DNA from 2 places in the Streptomyces sp. NPDC021019 genome. Region 2 is predicted to be linked to the other one. Evidence: riboswitches for the same ligand, from Rfam matches in the RefSeq annotation. Region 2 holds a riboswitch; the other holds the start of a gene.
What was found. Region 2 has a riboswitch for S-adenosylmethionine ahead of thrC (threonine synthase). Riboswitches for the same ligand answer to the same signal wherever they lie in the genome.
Positions count from the first base shown of each region.

Region 1: it holds a riboswitch for S-adenosylmethionine, as region 2 does, so the genes downstream of both, ACH4RG_RS12670 (aminotransferase class V-fold PLP-dependent enzyme) here and thrC (threonine synthase) in region 2, are expected to answer to the same signal.

Region 1 covers NZ_JBIRQR010000002.1:383,008-390,121, reverse strand. Annotated here, with positions in the region: gene ACH4RG_RS12695 (heme-copper oxidase subunit III) at 1-82, shown strand, start outside; gene ACH4RG_RS12690 (c-type cytochrome) at 138-947, shown strand; gene ACH4RG_RS12685 (ubiquinol-cytochrome c reductase iron-sulfur subunit) at 944-1,996, shown strand; gene ACH4RG_RS12680 (cytochrome bc complex cytochrome b subunit) at 1,993-3,642, shown strand; gene trpD (anthranilate phosphoribosyltransferase) at 3,766-4,830, shown strand; SAM riboswitch class IV at 4,937-5,054, shown strand; gene ACH4RG_RS12670 (aminotransferase class V-fold PLP-dependent enzyme) at 5,233-6,612, shown strand; gene ACH4RG_RS12665 (Lrp/AsnC family transcriptional regulator) at 6,687-6,968, opposite strand; gene ACH4RG_RS12660 (rhomboid family intramembrane serine protease) at 6,965-7,114, opposite strand, start outside.
Region 2 covers NZ_JBIRQR010000001.1:753,562-760,675, reverse strand. Annotated here, with positions in the region: gene ACH4RG_RS03495 (asparagine synthase-related protein) at 1-812, opposite strand, end outside; gene ACH4RG_RS03490 (keywimysin-related RiPP) at 863-985, opposite strand; gene groL (chaperonin GroEL) at 1,670-3,292, opposite strand; gene ACH4RG_RS03480 (cold-shock protein) at 3,684-3,890, opposite strand; gene ACH4RG_RS03475 (MoaD/ThiS family protein) at 4,333-4,611, opposite strand; gene thrC (threonine synthase) at 4,641-5,942, opposite strand; SAM riboswitch class I at 5,962-6,089, opposite strand; gene ACH4RG_RS03465 (glucosyl-3-phosphoglycerate synthase) at 6,244-7,114, shown strand, end outside.

The DNA of each region.
Region 1 (7,114 bases), on a different contig from region 2:
CGCCATCGTCGTGTCCTACTACTGGCACTTCGTCGATGTCGTATGGATCGGCCTGTTCGCAACGATCTACATGATCAAGTAACCGGGTTCGCACCCGCCCACCATCGACGCAGAAGATCCTGACACCGGGGTAATCCGTGAAAAAGCTCTCCGCACGACGACGCCATCCACTGGCGGCGGTCGTCGTACTACTCCTCGCGCTGGCGGCTACCGGGGGGCTGTACGCCGCGTTCGCGCCTGCGGGCAAGGCGCAGGCCGATGAAACCGCCCAGTCCCTCGCCATCGAAGAGGGCAAGAAGCTCTACTCCGTAGGCTGCGCCAGCTGCCACGGAACCGGCGGTCAGGGCACCACCGACGGGCCGTCCCTCGTGGGCGTGGGCTCCGCCGCCGTCGACTTCCAGGTCGGTACGGGCCGTATGCCCGCGCAGCAGCCGGGCGCCCAGGTACCGAAGAAGAAGGTCATCTACACCCAGGCGGAGATCGACCAGCTCGCGGCGTACGTCGCGTCGCTCGGCGCCGGTCCCATCACGCCGACCGACAAGCAGGTCGACCCCGCGGGCGCGGACGTCGCCAACGGTGGCGAACTGTTCCGCACCAACTGCGCCCAGTGCCACAACTTCACCGGTAAGGGCGGAGCCCTGACGGAGGGCAAGTACGCCCCCGACCTCGAAGGCGTGAGCCCGAAGCACATCTACGAGGCCATGCAGACCGGCCCGCAGAGCATGCCCTCCTTCCCCGACACGACGATGCCGGAGCAGGAGAAGAAGGACATCATCGCGTACATCGAGACCGTGAACGGTGACGAGACGGAGAGCCCCGGCGGCCTGGCCCTCGGCGGTCTCGGTCCGGTCAGCGAAGGTCTGTTCGCGTGGATCTTCGGACTCGGTGCGCTCGTCGCAGTCGCCGTTTGGGTCGCGGCCCACACCGCTAAGGCCAAGAAGTCATGAGTAGCCAACAGATTCCAGAAGACAACCTGCCTGTGGTGCAGGAGACCGCGCACGGCGCGGTGGAGCGTCACGACGACCCGTTCGCCGACCCGGGACTGCCGGCCCACCAGCCGCGCATCCAGGACCTCGACGAACGCGCCGCGAACCGCTCGGAACGCGCCGTCGCGTTCATGTTCACCCTCTCGATGCTGGCGACGGTGGGCTTCATCGCCTCCTACGTCATCTTCCCGGTGGACAAGATCGTCTACATCTGGCCCTTCGGCCATGTGAGCGCGCTGAACTTCTCCCTGGGGCTCACCCTGGGCGCGGCGCTCTTCTTCATCGGCGCGGGAGCCGTCCACTGGGCGCGCACCCTGATGTCCGACGTCGAGGTCGCCGCCGACCGTCACCCGATCGAGGCCCCGCCCGAGGTCAAGGCGCAGGTCCTGGCCGACTTCAAGGCCGGCGCCGAGGAGTCCGCGATCGGTCGGCGCAAGCTGATCCGCAACACCATGTTCGGTGCGCTGGCCCTGGTGCCGCTCTCCGGCGTGGTCCTGCTGCGCGACCTCGGTCCGCTGCCGGAGAAGAAGCTCCGCACCACTCTGTGGGCCGAGGGCAAGCAGCTCATCAACATGAACACGATGAAGCCGCTGCGCCCCGAGCACATCACCGTCGGATCGCTGGCCTTCGCCATGCCCGAGGGGCTCGACCCGGAGTCGCACGACTTCCAGACGCAGATGGGCAAGGCGGCCCTGATGATCGTCCGCATCGAGCCGGACGACATCAAGGACAAGCGCCAGCGTGACTGGGCCCATGAGGGCATCGTCGCGTTCTCCAAGATCTGCACCCACGTCGGCTGCCCGATCAGCCTGTACGAGCAGCAGACGCACCACGTCCTCTGCCCGTGCCACCAGTCCACCTTCGACCTCTCCGACGGCGCTCGCGTCATCTTCGGTCCGGCCGGCCACCCCCTTCCGCAGCTGCGGATCGGTGTCAACAGCGAGGGCAACCTCGAGGCGCTCGGCGACTTCGACGAGCCCGTCGGTGCTGCCTTCTGGGAGCGCGGATGAGTACTGCGACAAAGAACCCCTCCGCCGCCGGACCGGCGAGCGGACGCAAGGCTCCGGCCGGCGAGCGGGTGGCCGACTGGGCGGACGGCCGACTGGGCATCTACGGCCTCGCCAAGGCCAACATGCGCAAGATCTTCCCGGACCACTGGTCCTTCATGCTCGGTGAGGTCGCGCTCTACAGCTTCATCATCATCATCCTCACGGGTGTGTATCTGACGCTGTTCTTCCAGCCGAGCATGGGCGAGATCGTCTACCACGGTCCGTACGAGCCCATGCAGGGCATCCGGATGTCCGAGGCCTACGCCTCGACCCTGAAGATCAGCTTCGAGGTCCGCGGCGGTCTGCTCGTCCGGCAGATCCACCACTGGGCCGCGCTGATCTTCCTGGCCGCCATGTTCGTGCACATGATGCGCGTCTTCTTCACGGGCGCGTTCCGCAAGCCGCGCGAGATCAACTGGCTCTTCGGCTTCCTGCTGTTCGTGCTCGGCATGTTCACCGGGTTCACCGGCTACTCCCTGCCGGACGACCTGCTCTCCGGTACGGGTGTCCGCTTCACCCAGGGCGCGATCCTGTCCGTGCCGATCGTCGGCACGTACATCTCGATGTTCCTGTTCGGCGGCGAGTTCCCCGGCCACGACTTCGTGGCACGGTTCTACTCGATCCACATCCTCCTGCTGCCGGGCATCATGCTCGGACTGCTGGTGGCGCACCTGATCCTGGTCTTCTACCACAAGCACACGCAGTTCGCGGGTCCCGGCCGGACCAACAAGAACGTCGTCGGCATGCCGCTGCTGCCCGTGTACATGGCGAAGGCCGGAGGGTTCTTCTTCCTCGTCTTCGGCGTCATCGCGGCCATCTCGGCCATCGCCACGATCAACCCGATCTGGGCCATCGGCCCGTACCGGGTCGACCAGGTGTCCACCGGCGCCCAGCCCGACTGGTACATGGGCTTCGCCGAGGGTCTGGTCCGCGTGATGCCGGGCTGGGAGATCAACCTGTGGGGCCACACGCTCGCCCTGGGCGTTTTCATCCCGCTGGTCGGCTTCGGCGTGGTCCTCACCGCGATCGCGGTGTACCCGTTCATCGAGTCCTGGGTCACCGGCGACAAGCGCGAGCACCACATCCTGGACCGTCCGCGCAACGCCCCGACCCGTACGGGCTTCGGCGTCGCCTGGATCACGGCGTACTTCATCGGCCTCGTCGGCGGTGGGAACGACCTGTGGGCCACGCACTTCCACCTGTCGATCAACGCCATCACCTGGTTCGTCCGGATCTTCTTCTTCGTCGGACCGGTCATCGCGTTCATCGTCACCAAGCGGATCTGCCTCGGCCTCCAGCGCCGCGACCGGGAGAAGGTGCTGCACGGTCGCGAGACCGGCATCATCAAGCGCCTGCCGCACGGTGAGTTCGTCGAGGTCCACGAGCCGCTCAGCCCCGGGCAGCTGCACACGCTCACGGCGCACGAGCAGTACCAGCCGCTCGACCTCGGCCCCGCGGTCGACGAGAACGGCGTCAAGCGCAAGATCTCCCCGGTGCAGAAGCTGCGCGCCAAGCTCAGCAAGGGGTTCTACGCCGACGGGAACCAGATCCCCAAGGCCACCCCCGAGGAGTACAAGGAGATCAGCGAGGGCCACGGCCACCACTGATCACCTGAACCGATCGCCACCGTGAGAGCCCCGTCCATTCGATGGACGGGGCTCTTCGCGGTCCCCCCGGCTGGATAGGGTGGAGCCATCTTTCCTGACCGGCTGTGGACCCTGGAGCGGACCATGAACGTTGTGACCCCGAACGGCGGCGACAGCGTGGCGGACCGTTCCTGGCCCGGCCTCCTGAACCCCCTCCTGCGCGGCGAGAACCTCAGCTCCGAGGAGACCGCCTGGGCCATGGACCGGATCATGAGCGGCGAGGCGACCGACGCGCAGATCGCGGGGTTCGCCGTCGCGCTGCGGGCCAAGGGCGAGACCGTCGACGAGGTCATCGGACTGGTCCGCGCGATGTACACCCACGCCAACACCATCGAGGTGCCGGGCCGGACCGTCGACATCGTCGGCACCGGCGGCGACCTCGCCAGGACGGTCAACATCTCGACCATGTCCGCGATCGTCATCGCCGGCACCGGCGCCAAGGTCGTCAAGCACGGCAACCGGGCCGCCTCCTCCGCCAGCGGCTCCTCCGACGTACTGGAGAAGCTCGGCGTCAATCTGGAGCTGACCCCGCAGCGGGTCGTCGAGGTCGCCGAAGCGGCGGGCATCACCTTCTGCTTCGCCGTGAAGTTCCACCCAGCCCTGCGGTACGCGGCCAAGGCCCGCAAGGAACTCGGCGCGCAGACCACGTTCAACATCCTGGGACCCCTCACCAACCCGGCCCGGGTCCGCGCCCAGGCGGTCGGCGTCGCCGACGCCCGGATGGCGCCCATCGTCGCGGGCGTGCTGGCCGACCGGGGTAACTCGGCCCTGGTCTTCCGCGGTGACGACGGCCTCGACGAGCTGACCACCACCGCCACCTCCCGGGTCTGGGTGGTACGCGACGGCGCGGTCCGCGAGGAGCCCTTCGACCCGCGCGACGTCGGGCTGCCCATCGTCCCCGTCGAGGCGCTGCGCGGCGCCGACGCCTCGTACAACGCCGATGTGGCCCGCCGGCTGCTGGACGGCGAGGGCGGCGCGGTCCGGGAGGCGGTGCTGCTCAACTCGGCGGCGGCCCTGGTCGCCCTGGACCCCGGCCCCGGCACGTTGACCGAACAGCTCGCGGCGAAGATCCTCGTCGCGGCCGAGGCCATCGACTCCGGGGCCGCCAAGCGGGCCCTGGAGCGCTGGGTGGTGGCCAGCAACGCCTGAACGCGCGACGGAGCCGCCCGCGGCCCGCGCGGTGTGACACAGGGCGCAGTCCGGATACCGGACTGCGCCCTTGCGCGTCTGCACACGTATGGCAAGATGCTGCGCAGGTCATGAGTGACAGCGACTACGGCCCCGGCCCGCTGTCCGGCAACCCTCCGTCCGTGGCGGGGTGCCCCGGGTGAAGACCAGGCCGTAGGCAGCGAGGTCTGCGGCAAGCGCGGGCCCCTCGGCATCCAGCGGATGCCAACCCCCGGGGTCCTGGTCCCTAGGGAGTCTTCTGTGAGCAAGCGAATGCGCTAGGGCTGATCGCCCTCCTTCCGCGCACCCTTTTTCCCTTCCCCTCCCTGCGCTGCCGCGTACTGCCGGCGCATGGATTTCGCCTGCCTGTTACGGGAGTTCGTCATGTCTGTCCCCGCCGCTGCCCTCGACTCGTCGGTTTGTGCCCCCCTGCCCGTTCTGGGGCAGAACGTCACGGTCCCGCTCGTCACCGGCGGTGAGGTGACCTACGCCGCGCTCGACTACGCCGCCAGCGCCCCGGCCCTCCAGCGCGTCTGGGACGACGTCGCCGCGTACGCCCCGTACTACGGCAGCGTCCACCGCGGCGCCGGCTACCTCTCGCAGCTCTCCACCGACCTCTTCGAGAACAGCCGCCGCACGGTCGCGGAGTTCCTCGGCTGCCGCGCGGACGACCAGGTGGTCTTCACCCGCTCCACGACCGACTCCCTCAACCTGCTGGCCGCCGCGATCCCCGCCGACTGCCAGGTCTTCGTGTACGAGACCGAGCACCACGCGTCCCTGCTGCCCTGGCGCGACGCCCAGGTCACCTACCTCAACGCGCCCCGCACCCCGGCCCAGGCCGTCGAGACCCTGGAGCGCGCGCTCGCCGATCGCGACCCCTACGGCCCCGCCCTCGTCTGCGTCACCGGCGCGTCCAACGTGACCGGCGAGCTGTGGCCGGTACGGGAACTGGCCGCCGCCGCCCACGCCCACGGCGCCCGGATCGTCCTGGACGCCGCGCAGCTCGCCCCGCACCACCCCGTGGACATCGCCGAACTGGACGTCGACTGGGTCGCGTTCTCCGGCCACAAGCTGTACGCCCCCTTCGGCTCCGGCGTCCTGGCCGGCCGGGCCGACTGGCTCCAGGCCGCCGAGCCGTACCTCGCCGGCGGCGGCGCGTCCCGCAAGGTCGCCCGGCGCGCCGACGGCGGAGTGGACGTCGACTGGCACACCACGGCCGCCCGCCACGAGGCCGGTTCGCCCAACGTCATCGGCGTCTACTCCATCGCCTCCGCCTGCAAGGCCCTGACCGAGGCCGGCTTCGAGGGCCTGGTCGCCCGGGAGCAGGCCCTCGTGGGCCGGGTCCGCGAGGGACTCGCCGAGGTACCCGAGGTGCGGGTGCTCTCGCTGTTCGGCGACGACGCCCCCCGCGTCGGCGTCATCTCCTTCGTGGTGCGCGGCTGGAACAGCTCGCACTTCGCCGCCGCCCTCTCCGCCGAGTACGGCATCGGCGTGCGGGACGGCCTCTTCTGCGCCCACCCGCTGGTGCGCACCCTGCTCGGCAGCGACCCGCAGGACCCGGGCGAGTGCGGCGCGCCGGAGGCGGAGCCGGGGGAGCGCTCGCTCAACGCGATCCGCGTCAGCTTCGGCGCCGGTACGCCCGACGAGCACATCGACCGGTTCCTGCGGGCGGTCTCCGAACTGGTCCGCGAGGGCGCCCGGTGGAACTACCGCACCGAGGACGGCCGCTGCGTCCCGGACCGGGGCGAAGCCGCCCGGGTCTGACACGTTCTGATGAAACACCTCGGCCGGGGACAGGCGCGCCGCCCGTCCCCGGCCGAGGTGCGTCGCCGGTGTGCCTACGCGTCGAGGCCGATGGCGAAGGCCGCTTCCAGGTCGTGCTGGGAGTACGTACGGAACGCCACGTGCGTGTCGGTGCCCTCGACGCCCGGGATCTTGCTGATCCGGCCGGGGATGACGTCGGCGAGGTCGTCGTGCCGGGCGACCCGGACCATGGCGATCAGGTCGTAGGTGCCGGTGACGGAGAAGACCTCGCTGACACTGTCCAGCGCGGCGATGGCCTCGGCGATCTCCGGAATCCGGTCCACGCTGGTCTTGATGAGCACGATCGCGGTGATCACGGCTGGCTGTCTCCCTCGGTGGCTGGAACCTTCACTCTAGCTCTCCGTCCATAACTCACCCAGGCGCACAGGAATCCGGCCGCGAAGCCCGCCACATGCGCCAGGTACGCCACCCCGGGGCCGCTGCCCGCGCTCTGCGCCGCCGA
Region 2 (7,114 bases):
AGCCCGCCGGACAGCTCGCAGCTGATCCGGTCCAGGCCGCCGACGTGGGCCCGTACGGAGGCGGCGACGGCGTCACCGAGTCTTCGGGCGCCCTCGGCCAGGGAGATCTCGGCGGGCGGCGGCTCCCACCAGCGGTGCTCCGTGGGGCCCGGGACGACGGCCGTGCCCGGTGCTGCGACGGGCAGGGCCAGGCCGTACCCGGCGCCGGTCTCGTGCACGCCCCGCCACACGACGCGGCGGCTCAGCGGGTGCGGCAGGAAGTCGAGCATGCGCAGGGCCAGCGCACCGTCGTCCAGGGGCGCGCCGGTCAGGCGGGCGAGGACGGCGGGACGGTCGGAGGCGATGGTTCCGGCCTCCGGGTGCCGGGCGTGGTAGATCCGGCGCAGCCCGGAGGCGGTGCCCCGGATCCACGTCTCGCCGGAGAGCCGGGCGATCACGTGGTGGAGCCCGGGCAGCCGGGTGAGGCGGCGTTCCAGGCCGGCCCGGTCGCGGGCGCCCTCCAGAAGACCGGCGAGCACGGCCTCGGGGACCCGGTCCGGGCCGATGAGCACGAGGGCGTCGTCACCCCGGCGGAGATGGCTCACCTCGCGGACCAGCGGGCGGGCGATGACCCAGGGCCGCCCCGAAGCGTGGGCGACGACCGGCGTCCCGTCCGTACCGGGGCGAAGGCGCGCACGCGGGGAAGGATCCGCGCCCGGGGCGAGGCCCGTTCCCGGGGGGAATCGCGGACCCGGGGGGAGTTGCCCGGCCACCGCCGCTCCCGCCGCACTGTCCGGCAGGACGACGAAGTAGTCACGCGGGGGGCCGGGCATGTTCACCTTCCGGAAGTTCTCATACAGCGCACAGGAAACCGGGGGCCGGATCAGCTGATGCGACGGACCCAGTACTCCTTGTACGAGCCGTAGAAGTAGCCGGCGGTCTTCTTCGAAAAGTCGCCCTGCTTGAACAGCGACGGCTTCACGTAAGCCTTCTTCCGCAGCTTCATGACACCTTCCCTTCTGTGCGATTGACATCCGTTATGCCCACGTAGCTTCTGCATAACGGAAGTTGTCTGTGCGACTGGTGTTCACCACGTGAACACCAGAGCCATCATGTCCCGCAGGCCCACCGGTACGCATGATTCCGACTTACCGTCCGAAGTTGGCTGGATAGCGCGAGCGGCGAGGTCCGGGGCAGGCCGCTCCCGACCCTCTCCACCGGGGCCGGGAACGTCGGCCGGGCGCCGTGTGCAGTCGCACACCGCCGGGGTGCGGACACGAGGTGGGCTGGACCACTGACCGGCTGCGGTCGTCGGACCGGGCGGTGAGCTGCCAGGAGAGGGAGCGACCCGCCGGACCCGCGGGGAACCAGCCGGGACGGGCCACCGGGCGGCTCCGCGTCCGCCCTGTTCAGGGGTCGCGGGCGCGCCACCTCGATCGGTGCCACCGCGCTGACGCGTGCTGCCTCACCGGGAAGGGCGCGGCAAGTAGCCATTCGGCCATGCGCCCGCACACCGGGCGGCCCGTCGTCGGCCCGTCGGGGACGCCCGCGTCGGGGCGCCCGCGTCGGGCCCGTCGGGAAACGCCACAGGGGCGGCACCTCCGTGAAGGAGATACCGCCCCTGTGGGACGTACGACGAACTTCGATCAGCCGGAGGGCTCCCGGGCGGGCCCGAGGCCTCCGCGGCGGATCAGAAGTCCATGTCACCGCCCGGCATGCCGCCCGGAGCGGCCGCGCCGGCCTTCTCGGGCTTGTCGGCGATGACGGCCTCGGTGGTGAGGAAGAGCGCGGCGATGGACGCGGCGTTCTGCAGAGCGGAGCGCGTGACCTTCGCCGGGTCGAGAATGCCCTCGGCGATCATGTCGACGTACTCGCCGGTCGCGGCGTTGAGGCCGTGACCGATCGGCAGGTTGCGGACCTTCTCCACGACGACGCCACCCTCGAGACCACCGTTGACGGCGATCTGCTTGAGCGGGGCCTCCAGCGCGAGCTTCACGGCGTTGGCGCCGGTCGCCTCGTCACCCGTGAGGTCGAGCTTCTCGAAGACGGCCGAGGCCTGGAGCAGAGCCACGCCACCACCGGCGACGATGCCCTCCTCGACGGCGGCCTTGGCGTTGCGCACCGCGTCCTCGATGCGGTGCTTGCGCTCCTTGAGCTCCACCTCGGTGGCGGCGCCGGCCTTGATGACGGCCACGCCGCCGGCCAGCTTCGCCAGACGCTCCTGGAGCTTCTCGCGGTCGTAGTCCGAGTCGGAGTTCTCGATCTCGGCACGGATCTGGTTGACGCGACCCTGAACCTGGTCGCTGTCACCGGCACCGTCGACGATCGTGGTCTCGTCCTTGGTGATGACGACCTTGCGGGCACGGCCGAGCAGGTCCAGGCCGGCGTTCTCCAGCTTGAGACCGACCTCCTCGGAGATCACGGTGCCACCGGTGAGGATGGCGATGTCCGCGAGCATGGCCTTGCGGCGGTCGCCGAAGCCCGGAGCCTTGACGGCGACGGACTTGAACGTGCCCTTGATCTTGTTGACGACCAGGGTGGAGAGCGCCTCGCCCTCGACGTCCTCGGCGATGATCAGCAGGGGCTTGCCCGACTGCATGACCTTCTCCAGCAGCGGGATCAGGTCCTTGACGCTGGCGATCTTCGAGTTGACGATCAGGATGTACGGGTCGTCGAGCGACGCCTCCATACGCTCCATGTCGGTCGCGAAGTATGCCGAGATGTAGCCCTTGTCGAAGCGCATACCCTCGGTGAGCTCAAGCTCCAGACCGAAGGTCTGGGACTCCTCGACGGTGATGACGCCTTCCTTGCCGACCTTGTCCATCGCCTCGGCGATCTTGGCGCCGATCTCGGTGTCGGCGGCGGAGATGGAGGCGGTCGAAGCGATCTGCTCCTTGGTCTCCACGTCCTTGGCCTGCTCCAGCAGAGCGGCGGAGACGGCCTCGACGGCCTTCTCGATGCCCCGCTTGAGGGCCATCGGGTTGGCGCCTGCGGCGACGTTGCGCAGACCCTCGCGGACGAGAGCCTGAGCCAGAACGGTGGCGGTGGTCGTACCGTCGCCGGCGACGTCGTCCGTCTTCTTGGCGACCTCCTTGACCAGCTCCGCACCGATCTTCTCGTACGGGTCCTCGAGCTCGATCTCCTTGGCGATGGAAACACCATCGTTGGTGATCGTGGGCGCGCCCCACTTCTTCTCGAGGACGACGTTACGGCCCTTGGGGCCGAGGGTGACCTTGACGGCGTCGGCGAGCTGGTTCATCCCGCGCTCGAGACCGCGCCGTGCCTCCTCGTCGAACGCGATGATCTTGGCCATGTGAAGTGGTCCTCCCGGACAGGGGTGGATTCTCCGGACCGAGAGGCGCCCGCGACGGACGGCCTGCCTGCGTGGTGGTTCCTTGCCCCACCGCGCCTGCGGGCCTCACCGGCCCGGTCCAAGTTTCTGTCACTCTCACCTGGAGAGTGCTAACGCCAATGATTAGCACTCGACCCCTGCGAGTGCAAGCGTCCCTCTCCGGATGTGGACAGCGGCGCGCATCGGATGCGGACGGAGGCGTGCCTCCCGGCGTGGACGGAGGCGTGCTTCCCGGCGTGGACGGAGGCGTGTCTCCCAGCAGGGCCGCCGGGACGCACGGAGGACCCGGTCCCCTGATCCGGGGGCCGGGCCCTGCGTGCGTGAGTAGTGTCGTCGGACGACCGCGCCGAGCTCAGCCGACGGCGAGCTTGACCATGTCGGCCTGGGGCCCCTTCTGGCCCTGCGAGATCTCGAATTCAACTCGCTGACCCTCTTCGAGGGTGCGGTACCCGTCCATCTGGATCGCGCTGTAGTGGACGAAAACATCCGCACCACCGTCGACCGCGATGAAGCCGTACCCCTTCTCCGCGTTGAACCACTTGACGGTGCCCTGAGCCATGCCTAACTCCCCTATTACTGGCCCTTGCACGGGACCGCACTTCGCGGACCCGGGTCGGAACTCACCCCCCGACAGGAGGGGGTGTGCGGCGCCGCAGCGCGTCGACCGCGGCCGAATGTATCCGCCCAACTGCCCTCTGCAACAGGTCAATCGGACGAGAATTCTGGGCACAGCAGAACACGCGAATATGCGGGTTTGCTGAGATTTACGGGCAAGTCGGGCCAGACAAAGGGCACTTATGCCGCAAGAGGCTCACGTACTTTGGCCGCTTCTTATCGGGGCCGGGCGCATTCTCATATGCGGGCGGCACGGGCGGCGGGCGGGGCTTCCCCAACTGTACCGCGCTCAACCATATAGAATTGCCCCCTCCGCTTCTCTCGCGGAGGGGGCAACTGTGGTCACACAGGGGTGCGATGGGCCGCCGAGGAGCGGCCCGGACGGTTCAGCAGCCGCCGGCGACGGCGGGGATGATCGAGACGCCCGCGCCGTCGGGCGTGGCCGCGTCCAGGCCGCCCTCGAAGCGCACGTCGTCGTCGTTGACGTACACGTTCACGAAGCGGCGCAGCTTGCCCTGGTCGTCCAGGACGCGGGCCGCGATGCCCGGGTGGTCCTTCTCCAGGGACTCGATGACCTCGGAGAGCTTGGCGCCCTCCGCCGGGACCTCGGCCTGGCCGCCCGTGTACGTACGGAGGATGGTGGGGATACGGACCTTGACGCTCATGGTGGGTGCCTTCCTGAAGTCTCGGGTGATCAGCCGGCGGCGAGGCCCGCGGCGCGGAACGCGTCCAGGCTCGGCTTGATGGTCGCCGTGGCCTGCGAGGTCGCGGAGACCGCGTCCAGCGTCTTGAGGCCGTCGCCGGTGTTCAGGACGACGGTGGTGAGCGCCGGGTCGATGACGCCCGCCTCGACGAGCTTCTTCGTCACGCCGAGCGTCACGCCGCCCGCCGTCTCGCCGAAGATGCCCTCGGTGCGCGCCAGCAGCTTGATCGCGTCGACGACCTGCTCGTCGGTCACGTCCTCCACCGCGCCGCCGGTGCGGCGGGCGATGTCCAGGACGTACGGGCCGTCCGCCGGGTTGCCGATGGCCAGCGACTTGGCGATGGTGTTCGGCTTCTGCGGGCGCACCACGTCGTGGCCCGCCTTGAAGGCGGCGGAGACCGGGGAGCAGCCCTCGGCCTGGGCGCCGAAGATCTTGTACGGCCGGTCCTCGACGAGGCCGAGCTTGATGAGCTCCTGGAACCCCTTGTCGATCTTGGTGAGCTGGGAGCCGGACGCGATCGGGATGACGATCTGGTCGGGCAGCCGCCAGCCGAGCTGCTCGCAGATCTCGTACGCCAGCGTCTTGGAGCCCTCGCCGTAGTACGGGCGAAGGTTGACGTTGACGAAGCCCCAGCCCTCGCCGAGCGGGTCGCCGATGAGCTCGGAGCAGAAGCGGTTGACGTCGTCGTAGTTGCCCTCGATGCCGACCAGCTCACCGCCGTACACCGCGGCCATGACGACCTTGCCCTGCTCCAGGTCGTGCGGGATGAACACGCAGGAGCGCAGTCCGGCCCGGGCGGCGGCGGCGCCGACGGCTCCGGCCAGGTTGCCCGTGGAGGAGCAGGAGAGGGTGGTGAAGCCGAAGGCGCGGGCGGCCTCGACGGCGATGGCGACGACGCGGTCCTTGAAGGAGTGCGTCGGGTTGCCGGAGTCGTCCTTCACGTACAGGCCGCCGGTGACGCCCAGCTCACGGGCGAGGTTGTCGGCCTTGACGAGCTTGGTGAAGCCGGGGTTGATGTTGGGCTTCTCCGCGACGTCCGCGGGCACCGGCAGCAGCGGGGCGTAGCGCCAGATGTTGTTCGGGCCGGCCTCGATGCGCTTACGCAGCTCCTCCGGGGAGCCGGTGGGCAGGTCGTAGGCCACTTCCAGCGGCCCGAAACAGGACGCACAGGCGAAAAGGGGGCCGAGCGCGAAACGCTCGCCGCACTCGCGGCAGGAAAGCGCCGCGGCGGGGCCGAGATCGACGGCCGGGGCGGAAGAAGCGGTGCTACCTGCAACGGTCTGAACAGCCATGATGGCGGAGGTCCCTTTCTCCTCATCTTCCCTACGACGCATTTCGCCGCAAGACGGAATTGGCACCTTCCCCACCGTGACCTCGCGGTCGGCAGGAGGGTTGCCGGGACTTCAACGGGCCGTTCCCTCAGTCCCTCTGGATGAGCTCTTATGGCGCTGGATCTTCGATCCAGGCGTTTGTGCGCGCTCCGACCCCGACATGCGACGGTCATCCGCGTTGTTCAAGACTGTAACCGAAGCACCGGACCGTTGAGATAGTCGTCCGAACCGCGAGATGGATCACACACAGGGAGTGCCGACCGTGCTCGAAGAGGTGGAACGCTGGCTGACCAGGCGTTCCTGGTCGTCCGGCGACCGCCCGCTGAACCGGCTCACCGACGCCCGGGACGCCGATCCGCACCGCACGTCCGTGAGCGTGGTGCTGCCGGCGCTGAACGAGGAGGCCACGGTCGGCGCGATCGTGGCGACGATCCGCCGGGAGCTGATGGAGAAGGTCCGGCTCGTCGACGAACTCGTGGTGATCGACTCCGGCTCCACCGACGCCACCGCCGCCGTGGCCCGGGCGGCGGGCGCCCGGGTGGTCCACCGGGACGCGATCCTGCCCCGCGTCCCGGCCCTGCCCGGCAAGGGCGAGGTGCTGTGGCGGTCACTCCTGGTGACCAGCGGCGAGATCGTCTGCTTCGTCGACGCCGACCTCAGGGACTTCTCCGCGGACTTCGTCTCGGGCACGGTCGGACCGCTGCTCACCGACCCGTCCGTCCAGTTCGTCAAGGCGATGTACGACCGCCCTCTCGGCGACAGCGCAGGTCAGGGCGGTCGGGTCACCGAGCTGGTGGCACGCCCGCTGCTCAATCTGCACTGGCCCCAGCTGGCCGGGTTCGTGCAGCCGCTGGGCGGCGAGTACGCGGTACGACGGTCCCTGCTGGAGCGGCTGCCGTTCCCGGTCGGTTACGGAGTGGAGCTGGGTCTGCTGGTCGACGCCCTGCACACGGTGGGCCTGGACGCGCTGGGCCAGGTCGACGTCGGCGTACGGAGACACCGCCACCAGGACGGGCAGGCGCTGGGCCGGATGGCGGCGGCGATCTACCGCACGGCGCAGCTGCGGCTCTCCCGGGGCCATCTGGTGCGGCCCGCGCTGACCCAGTTCGAGCGCGGCGACGACGGCTTCGTAC